2 regions of the Faecalibacterium sp. 7 genome follow, and region 2 is predicted to be linked to the other one. Evidence: predicted binding sites of a transcription regulator. Region 2 holds the regulator's gene; the other holds the start of a gene.
What was found. The regulator HrcA, encoded in region 2, represses chaperone genes, less so after heat shock. The targets are predictions, from matches to a motif close to TGTTAGCACTCNNNNNNNNNGAGTGCTAACA.
Positions count from the first base shown of each region.

Region 1: the regulator HrcA is predicted to act here: its motif matches at 1,924-1,954, upstream of ACKXF7_RS12285 (co-chaperone GroES).

Region 1 is NZ_CP186911.1:2,471,228-2,475,751, reverse strand. Features, by position in the region: gene ACKXF7_RS12295 (AAA family ATPase) at 1-585, shown strand, start outside; gene ACKXF7_RS12290 (diacylglycerol/lipid kinase family protein) at 805-1,698, shown strand; gene ACKXF7_RS12285 (co-chaperone GroES) at 2,031-2,318, shown strand; partial or broken gene groL (chaperonin GroEL) at 2,370-4,009, shown strand; gene ACKXF7_RS12275 (peptidoglycan D,D-transpeptidase FtsI family protein) at 4,225-4,524, shown strand, end outside.
Region 2 is NZ_CP186911.1:647,099-651,622, reverse strand. Features, by position in the region: gene ACKXF7_RS03345 (aminoacetone oxidase family FAD-binding enzyme) at 1-505, opposite strand, end outside; partial or broken gene ACKXF7_RS03340 (stage V sporulation T C-terminal domain-containing protein) at 707-1,247, shown strand; gene ACKXF7_RS03335 (heat-inducible transcriptional repressor HrcA) at 1,750-2,625, shown strand; gene ACKXF7_RS03330 (hypothetical protein) at 2,618-2,821, shown strand; gene ACKXF7_RS03325 (nucleotide exchange factor GrpE) at 2,818-3,447, shown strand; gene dnaK (molecular chaperone DnaK) at 3,549-4,524, shown strand, end outside.

The DNA.
Region 1 (4,524 bases), 1.3 Mb from region 2:
GAGATCGAAAAAGCCCACCCGGATATCCAGAACATCCTGCTGCAGATCCTGGAGGATGGGCAGCTCACCGATGCCATGGGGCGAAAAGCAGATTTCCGCAACACCATTGTGCTGCTCACATCCAACCTTGGCGCGCGCTTTCTGGCGGGTCAGAGCGCTCCGCTGGGCTTTGCTGCGGGCAGTGAAGCCGTATTTGAAAAGCAGTCGGCGCAGGCCGTTGAGGAAGCGAAAAAGTGGTTCCGGCCAGAACTGGCAGGCCGTCTGGATGAAATGATCGTGTTCCGTCCGCTGGCAGATGACAGCCTGTGCGCCATTGCGGAAAAACTGCTCTGCCAGCTGGAACAGCGTGCAGCAGACAGTGGCTATCAGCTGCACCATACGCCTCAGGTGGGCAGGGCACTGGCGGCAAAGGCGCGGTCAGCCTATGGTGCCCGGGAACTGCGCCGCGCCGTGGACAGGGCAGTAGAGCAAGCCCTTGCAGACCGCATTGCCTCCGGCACAGCCAATACCGGCCAGCATTGGACAGCGGACTGCTCGGCTGATGGCTCTATCATCCTGCGGGAGGATGAAACCGTAACCATGTAAAAATTGGACAGTAGTGGCTTCCCCGCCGTCCTGCCAAGTAAAAATGCATCTTGCAACCTGCTGGTTTTCTGTTATCATAGAATCAGGGTGTATCTGAAAAACAGAATTGCAGGAGGAAGTTCATGCGCACTTTATTTCTTTTGAACCCCGCTGCCGGCAAGGCAGACTGTACCCGTGCTCTGCCGCGGCAGATCGATGCGGCCGCGGCGCGGGCCGGTCTTGCCATGGGAGAATATACCATTCGGATTCACTGCCCACGCAGGCCACGCCCGGGAGCTTGCCAATGCCGCAGCCCGACAGGCCCGGCAGGCAGGGGAGCAGCTCCGCATCTATACAGCAGGCGGCGATGGCACCTTCAATGAAGCCCTCACCGGCGTCTATGGGTTTGAAAATGCGGCTGTAGGCTGCCTGCCCTATGGCAGCGGCAATGATTTCCTGCGTACTTTTGGCACAAAAGCGGAATTTCTGGATCTGGACGCCCAGCTTGCAGGCGGGCCGGTCGCCATTGACCTGATGCAGACCAGTCTCGGTCTTTCGGCCACCATCTGCGCTGCCGGTCTGGATGCGCAGGTCGCCTACGGTATCCCGAAGTTCCGGCGCATCCCGCTCTGCGGCGGCGAAGCGGCCTATGCGCTTTCCATCGTAGAACAGCTGTGCGGGCATATTGGCCGAAGAGTAGAGTACACCATTGACGGCGAGACCCTGACAGTGGACTGCCTTATGTGTGCCGTCTGCAATGGCCGCACCTATGGCGGTGGTTTCTGTGCAGCGCCGGAAGCCCAGCCGGACGACGGCTGGCTGGATGTGTATATCATCCGCAAGGTGAGCCGTTTGACCATTGCAAAACTTCTGGGAATGTACAAAAACGGAGGGCACTTCCGGAATGGTCAGCTGGTCAGGGCGGCAGAGCCGTACTTTATCTACCGGCGGGCAAAGCAGGTCTCTCTGCGCGCCGTGGATGGCCGCGGGCCTATCGTTGCTACGGCAGACGGTGAGTGTGTGCCCAAGGAGCAGATCACTGTGCAGGTACAGCCGCTGGCTGGCCGTATTCTGCTGCCAAAGCCTGCTTTTGAGCGCTTTGCAGCGCAGCGGTCCGAACAGAGTGCGACCTGACCGGACGCGAAAAAATTCAGCCTTCAGGATCTCCTGAGCAGTCAAAGGGTCGGAAGCCTTAAAACAGGGTTTCCGGCCCTTTATTTTGCAGAAAAAAGAAAGGAGATCCGGAAGGTTTTGAATCAGGTTTTGCTGATGATACGTTGATTGAACGAGTCGTCACAAATTGTTAATAAAGAATTGCAAAAAAAGTCTTGATTTTTCGGGTCAAGATGAGTACAATACTCTTAGCACTCAGAGAAAAGGAGTGCTAAACAATCGGAAGGGCGCACACGAGGCTTCCGGTTCATGGCAAAGTTTAAATTATATTTTATTATAGGAGGGCAAGAACTATGAAGATCATTCCTCTTGCAGACCGTGTTGTTATCAAGACTGTTGAGGTCGAGGAGACCACCAAGGGCGGCCTGATCCTGACCGGCAGTGCCAAGGAGAAGCCTCAGGTGGCTGAGGTCATCGCTGTAGGCCCCGGCGGCATTGTGGACGGCAAGGAAGTCAAGATGACCGTTAAGGTCGGCGACAAGGTCCTCACCAGCAAGTATTCCGGCACCGAGGTCAAGGTGGACGGTGAGGAGTGCACCATCGTCCGTCAGGGTGATATCCTGGCAGTCGTTGAGGACTGAGCACAGCCCCCTCTGTATTAAGAAATTGAGCTTTAAAGGAGCGATTTGATTATGGCTAAGCAGATCAAGCAGGGCGAGGACGCCCGCAAGGCACTGTGTGCCGGTATCGACACCCTGGCAAATACCGTTAAGATCACCCTGGGCCCCAAGGGCCGCAATGTGGTGCTGGGCAAAAAGTTCGGCGCACCGGTCATCACCAACGATGGCGTGACCATTGCCAAGGAGATCGAGCTGAAGGACGAGTTTGAGAACATGGGCGCACAGCTGGTGCGTGAAGTTGCCACCAAGACCAACGATGCAGCAGGCGACGGCACCACCACTGCAACCGTTCTGGCACAGGCTATGGTCACCGAGGGCATGAAGAATGTCACCGCCGGTGCAAACCCCATGGATATCCGCCGCGGCATGAGCAAGGCTGTTGCCAAGGCTGTTGAGACCATCAAGGCACACAGCCAGAAGGTGAAGGACAGCAACGATATCGCCCGCGTCGGCACCATTTCTGCCGGTGATCCCGAGATCGGCCGCCTGATCGCTGAGGCAATGGAAAAAGTTACCTCTGACGGCGTCATCACCATCGAGGAGAACAAGACCACTGCTGAGACCTACAACGAGATCGTGGAAGGCATGCAGTTTGACCGCGGCTACCTGACCCCGTATATGGTCACCGATACCGATAAGATGGAGGCTGTTCTGGACAATGCCGCCATCCTGATCACCGATAAGAAGATCAGCGTGATTCAGGATCTGGTTCCCCTGCTGGAGCAGGTCATGCAGAATGGTATGAAGCTGCTGATCGTGGCTGAGGATATCGAGGGCGAGGCTTTGTCCACCCTGATCGTCAACCGCCTGCGCGGCACCCTGAACGTGGCCGCTGTCAAGGCTCCCGGCTTTGGCGACCGCCGCAAGGAAATGCTGCAGGATATCGCCATTCTGACCGGCGGCACCGTAGTCTCCTCCGATCTGGGCTATGAGCTGAAGGACGCTACCGTCCAGATGCTGGGCCATGCACGTCAGGTCAAGGTCACCAAGGAGAACACCACCATCGTGGGCGGTGCAGGTGACAAGGATGCGATCGCAGCCCGTATTTCTCAGATCCGCAGCCAGATTGAGGTTGCTACCAGCGATTTCGACCGTGAGAAGCTGCAGGAGCGTCTGGCAAAGCTGGCTGGCGGCGTAGCCGTCATCAAGGTCGGTGCTGCCACCGAAGTTGAGATGAAGGACAAGAAGCTGCGCATTGAGGATGCTTTGAACGCAACCAAGGCTGCTGTTCAGGAAGGCGTCGTTGCCGGCGGCGGTACTGCTCCATCAATGCGATTCCCGCTGTGCGTGAGCTGTGCGACACGCTGGAAGGCGACGAGCGCACCGGTGCCAAGATCGTCCTGAAGGCTTTGGAAGCTCCTCTGCGCCAGATCGCTAAGAATGCCGGTCTGGAAGGCAGTGTCATCATCGACAAGATTATTTCTGCCAATAAGCCTAACTACGGCTTTGATGCGCAGAATGAGGTCTTTGTGGACGATATGATTGCTGCTGGCATCGTTGACCCCACCAAGGTCACTCGTTCCGCTCTGGAAAATGCAGCATCTGTTGCAGAAATGGTCCTGACCACCGAGAGCCTGGTTGCAGATCTGCCGGAACCTCCGGCACCCGCAGCTCCTGCCGGTGATATGGGCGGCATGGGCGGCATGTACTAAGCCTCAAAAGCGTCTTGCGCGAATAAACAGCATGAAGGAGACGGATCTTCTTTGGAGGGTCCGTCTCCTTTTTTAGTTAAAAATTGCTGCGGATTGCATTCGCAGTTGGCATAAAACAGCATCTCTGCGTCAGAAACGGAGACGGCCCAAGATGGTGTGATCGCATATTCATCTGCTGTTCTGCTCACCCTTATAAAAAGAGGAGGCGGAATTTTATGTCCGGCAAGAGAGTCTTGGCGCTGTATGCGGCCATTCTGTTCAGCTTTGCAGTGATTTTGTGCCGCCTGTATTTTCTGGCACAGAACCAGACTTATGCAGCCCGCGCCAAAGCGCAAAGCGCGGTTCGGCTTGCGTTGCCTGCACGGCGGGGGAATTTTTATGACCATACCGGTGCACTGCTCACCGGGCTGGAAACGCAATATCTGGCCCTCTGCTTCCCGGGCGAAAACAGCTATTCCCGCCTGTATGCCTATACCGATGAGGACGGACAGGCGCTTTTGTACCAGAATCGGAAT
Region 2 (4,524 bases):
CAGCACCGCCCATGGCGCAGATGACGGCATCGGCGCGCAGGGTCTCGGTGCTGCCCTCTGCTGTCTCGAACTGCACAGCGTAGCCGCTGCGGCTCTGGCTCAGGGTGCGCACGGTGCAGCCGGTGCGCAGCTGCACATGGTGCTGCGCAAGGTGGTGCTCCAGCAGGGCCAGCACGTCCGCTGCCTGATTGGAATAGGGATAGATGCGCCCCGCTTCGTCGGTGCGGGTATAGAGCCCCAGAGCGCGGAACCAGCCCAGCGGGTCGGCTGCATTCACAGCGTCCAGCAGCGGGAGCAGCGCCGCCGGGTCGGCTGTTAAATACCGCTCCGGCGCGATGCCGGTGTTGTCCAGATTGCAGCGGCCGTTGCCGGTGGCCAGCAGCTTTTTGCCAGGCCTTGGGTTACGTTCCAGCACGACCACCTGTGCGCGGGGTGCACTTTGTGCGGCGGCCAGCCCGGCGGCCAGCCCGGCGGCACCGCCGCCCAGAATGAGGATGTTCGGCATCCTGACACCTGCCTTTCTCAGCAGAATTTCAGAAGCTGTCCTCATAAGCGGGGTGCTGTGCTTATGAAAACGGCTTTTTGTATCATTGTAGCAGAACCCTGCCGGAAACGCAACGAAGGGGCAGCTTTCCGTAGGTATAAATTGCCCGGGCTGACAGATACTAGAGGTGCAGGCATTTTCAAGGAAACGGAGGAGCCAACAATGAAAGCAACAGGTATCGTGCGCCGCATCGACGAGCTGGGACGGGTGGTGATCCCCAAAGGTCCGCCGCACCCAGCGCATCCGCCGCGGCGACCCGCTGGAGATCTTCACGACAGGCGACGGCGAGGTGATCTTTAAAAAGTATTCCCCCATTGGCGAAATGAACGCAGTGGCGGCCCAATACACCGAGGTGCTGAGCAAAAGCTTTGCGCTTACCACCTTTGTGGCAGACCGGGACCGCATCCTCACGGTGAGCGGGAGCGGCCGGCGGGAGCTGGCCGACCGCAGCATCAGCCAGCCGCTGGAAAAGCTGATGGATGGCCGCAGGCTGTACCAGTGCGAGGGCGTTGCGGAAAAATGCATCCTGCCCTGCGAGGGCTCGCCCCGGGTGGTGCTGTGCGCCGCACCCATCATTGCGTCGGGCGATGTGATCGGCGTGGTGGGTCTGCTGACCGAAGACCGCACCGCTGTGCCGGATGCCGCCCAGCTCAAGGCGGTGAATGTGGCGGCAGCGTTTCTGGCCAGACAGATGGAGGAGTAAGGCGGGACGATTTTGAATGCGCGCCGCGCTGCTTTGGACGAGTTGTGGCACCCAGCGGCTGCTACGGCCCTTGAGCGGGCCTTGCATCCTGCTGGCCACGGCCCCAACAGCTCCTCCCTGCTTCGGCCGCAGGCCGCAGTCGTCGCCGTTGCATATTCAGCGGAAAAATTATTTATAATAGAGCAATGCCGGGCGGTCTGCGGACCGCTCGGCATTGCGTTTTCACGGGTGGGGGGTCGTGACGGCAAACGGCATTTGCGGCGCTGCTTTCTGCGAAAGCGCGGCGCAGCGGGAAGCGGGCTTGCCCCCTCAGACGCTTTGGCAAACCGGAAAGCCTGACGTACTGCCGAGGCCACACCTCTTTTTATGACAGAATTATGAATCTTTGATAACATTTTTCCAAGGGGCTTGACAGCACCGGAAAATTGGCTATAATGGTCTTAGCACTCAGGAACAAGGAGTGCTAAACAAACAAAGCAAACGCAAAAAGGAGGCAGGCGCTATGACGATGGATGCACGCAAGCAGCGAGTCTTGCAGGCGATCGTGGCGCTGTATGGTCTCGAAGGCGAGCCCGTTGGCAGCAGCGTGCTGGCAAACTACTTTGACATGGCAGTTTCCAGCGCAACGCTCCGCAATGAAATGGCGGCGCTGACAAAGCTGGGCCTGCTGGAGCAGCCCCACACCAGCGCGGGCCGTGTGCCCAGTGCCAAGGGCTACCGCTACTACCTTGATAATCTGCTGACCGACGATCAGCCGCTGGACCGCGTGAGCCGCGCCCGTGTGGATGCGGTGTTCGCAAGCCTCGACCACGAGCCGGAAAAGCTGGCGCAGGGTGCAGCCCGGGCGCTGGCCGCCATCAGCGGCTGCACCGCCGCCATCAGCACCCCGTGTGCAGAGGATCTGTGCATTGCCCACTATGAAGTTGTTCAGGTGGGCCGCAGCGCAGCCGCTGTGCTGGCTGTAACAACTGCCGGTTACGTCCGCACCCGTGTGGCGCGGGTACGCACCGGCCTCTCCCGCGAGAATGCAGCGGCTCTTGCCGCATTGCTGAACCGCAACCTCACCTTTGTGGCGCCGGTGGATCTTTCGCCCCGGCTGCTGGCAGAGCTGTGCAGCCAGATCGACCCGGAGCTGGTGCCTGTCATCAGCGCGGCGGCGGCCATCCTGCAGGATTCCGTCAAGCCCCACGTATTTCTGGGCGGTGAGCAGTATCTGCTGGACTGGCCTCAGCTGGACGGCAAGGTGGGTGACATCCTTACCCTGCTGAACGACGAAGAAGAGGCAGCGGCCCTGATCGCTCCCCCGACAGACCGCAGCGAGAGCGTGCTGCTGGGCGAGGACTGGAACCGCAGATCCGGGCCTGTGCATCGTGAGTGACCGGTATCTGGTGGGCGGAGGCCTGTGGGGCTCCATTGCATTGATCGGCCCCACCCGGATGCCCTTCCAGAAACTGATGCCGCTGCTGCATTATTTTGCAGACCAGCTGGGCGAGGGCATGAGCGGCAAACGAAAAGACACCCCACAGGCTGCCGTACCCCGGCGGACTGTGATCTATAAGGAGGATCTGGAATGAGCGAAGAAGCAAAAAAGACGGCTCCGGCTCAGGAAGCGGAGCAGCCCGAAACGGCTCCCGAGGAAAAGGCCCAGCAGGCAGCACCCGAACAGGAACCTGCTGCTGAAGCTGCCGACCCGAAGGATGATAAGAAGAAGGATGGCGGCTGGTTCAACAAGAAGGCCCGCGAGCTGGAAGCCGTAAAGGCAAAGCTGGACGCGGCCGAAGCCAATGCTGCACAGGCCAAAGACCAGCTGCTGCGCATGGCTGCCGAGTACGAGAACTACCGCAAGCGCTCCACCCGCGAAGCCGACCAGAAGTTCAACGATGGCATTTCCTTTGCGGTGAACCAGATCATCCCCATTCTGGACACGCTGGAGATGGCGGCCAACGCCCCCACCACCGACGAGAACTACAAAAAGGGTGTGACCATGACGCTGGACAAAGCCGCCAAGGCGCTGGACGTCCTCCATGTGGAGGAGATCGAAGCGCTGGGCAAGCCCTTTGACCCCAACTTCATGAACGCGGTGCAGCAGATCCCCGCCCCGGACGGACAGGAGAGCGGCACCGTCATCACGGTCTACCAGAAGGGTTACAGGCTGGGCGATAAGATCGTCCGCCATGCGACCGTTGTGGTGGCCGAGTAACAATGCAGAAACCCGCAGGGGTTTTGAATATAACATCCGCTTACAAACATTTGAGCATCACATAAACAATACGATTTGTTCTTTCGAGAGGAGTTTTCATTATGAGTAAGATCATTGGTATCGACCTTGGTACTACCAACAGCTGCGTGGCTGTCATGGAGGGCGGCGAGCCCGTTGTTATCGCAAACTCTGAGGGTGCACGCACCACCCCGTCTGTGGTCGGCTTTACCAAGACCGGCGATCGTCTGGTGGGTCAGGTCGCAAAGCGTCAGGCCATCACCAACCCCGAGAACACCGTCGCTTCCATCAAGCGTTTCATGGGCACCGATCACAAGGTGACCCTGAACGGCAAGGAGTACACTCCCCAGCAGGTCAGCGCTATGATCCTGCAGAAGCTGAAGGCTGACGCCGAGGCTTATCTGGGCGAGTCCGTTACCGAGGCCGTCATCACCGTTCCTGCCTACTTCAACGACAGCCAGCGTCAGGCTACCAAGGACGCAGGCACCATTGCAGGCCTGAACGTCAAGCGTATCATCAACGAGCCCACTGCCGCTTCTCTGGCATACGGCATCGATAAGGAAGAGGACCAGAAGATCATGGTCTACGACCTGGGCGGCGGCACCTTCGATGTGTCCATCATCGAGATGGGCGACGGCGTCACCGAGGTTCTGGCCACCAATGGTGATACCCATCTGGGCGGCGATGACTTCGATGAGCGCATCATCAACTGGATGGCAGACGCCTTCCAGACCGAGAACGGCATCGACCTGCGCAAGGACAAGATGGCTGCGCAGCGTCTGAAGGAAGCTGCTGAGAAGGCAAAGATCGAGCTGTCCAGCGCAATGAGCAGCCAGATCAACCTGCCCTTCATCACTGCCGACGCTACCGGCCCCAAGCACTTGGATATGACCCTGACCCGCGCAAAGTTCAACGAGCTGACCGCTGATCTGGTGGATCGCACCATGGGCCCCGTCCGCAAGGCTCTGCAGGATGCAGGTCTGCGTCCCTCTGACCTGAAGAAGGTCCTGATGGTCGGTGGCTCCACCCGTATCCCCGCTGTCTACGATGCAGTCAAGA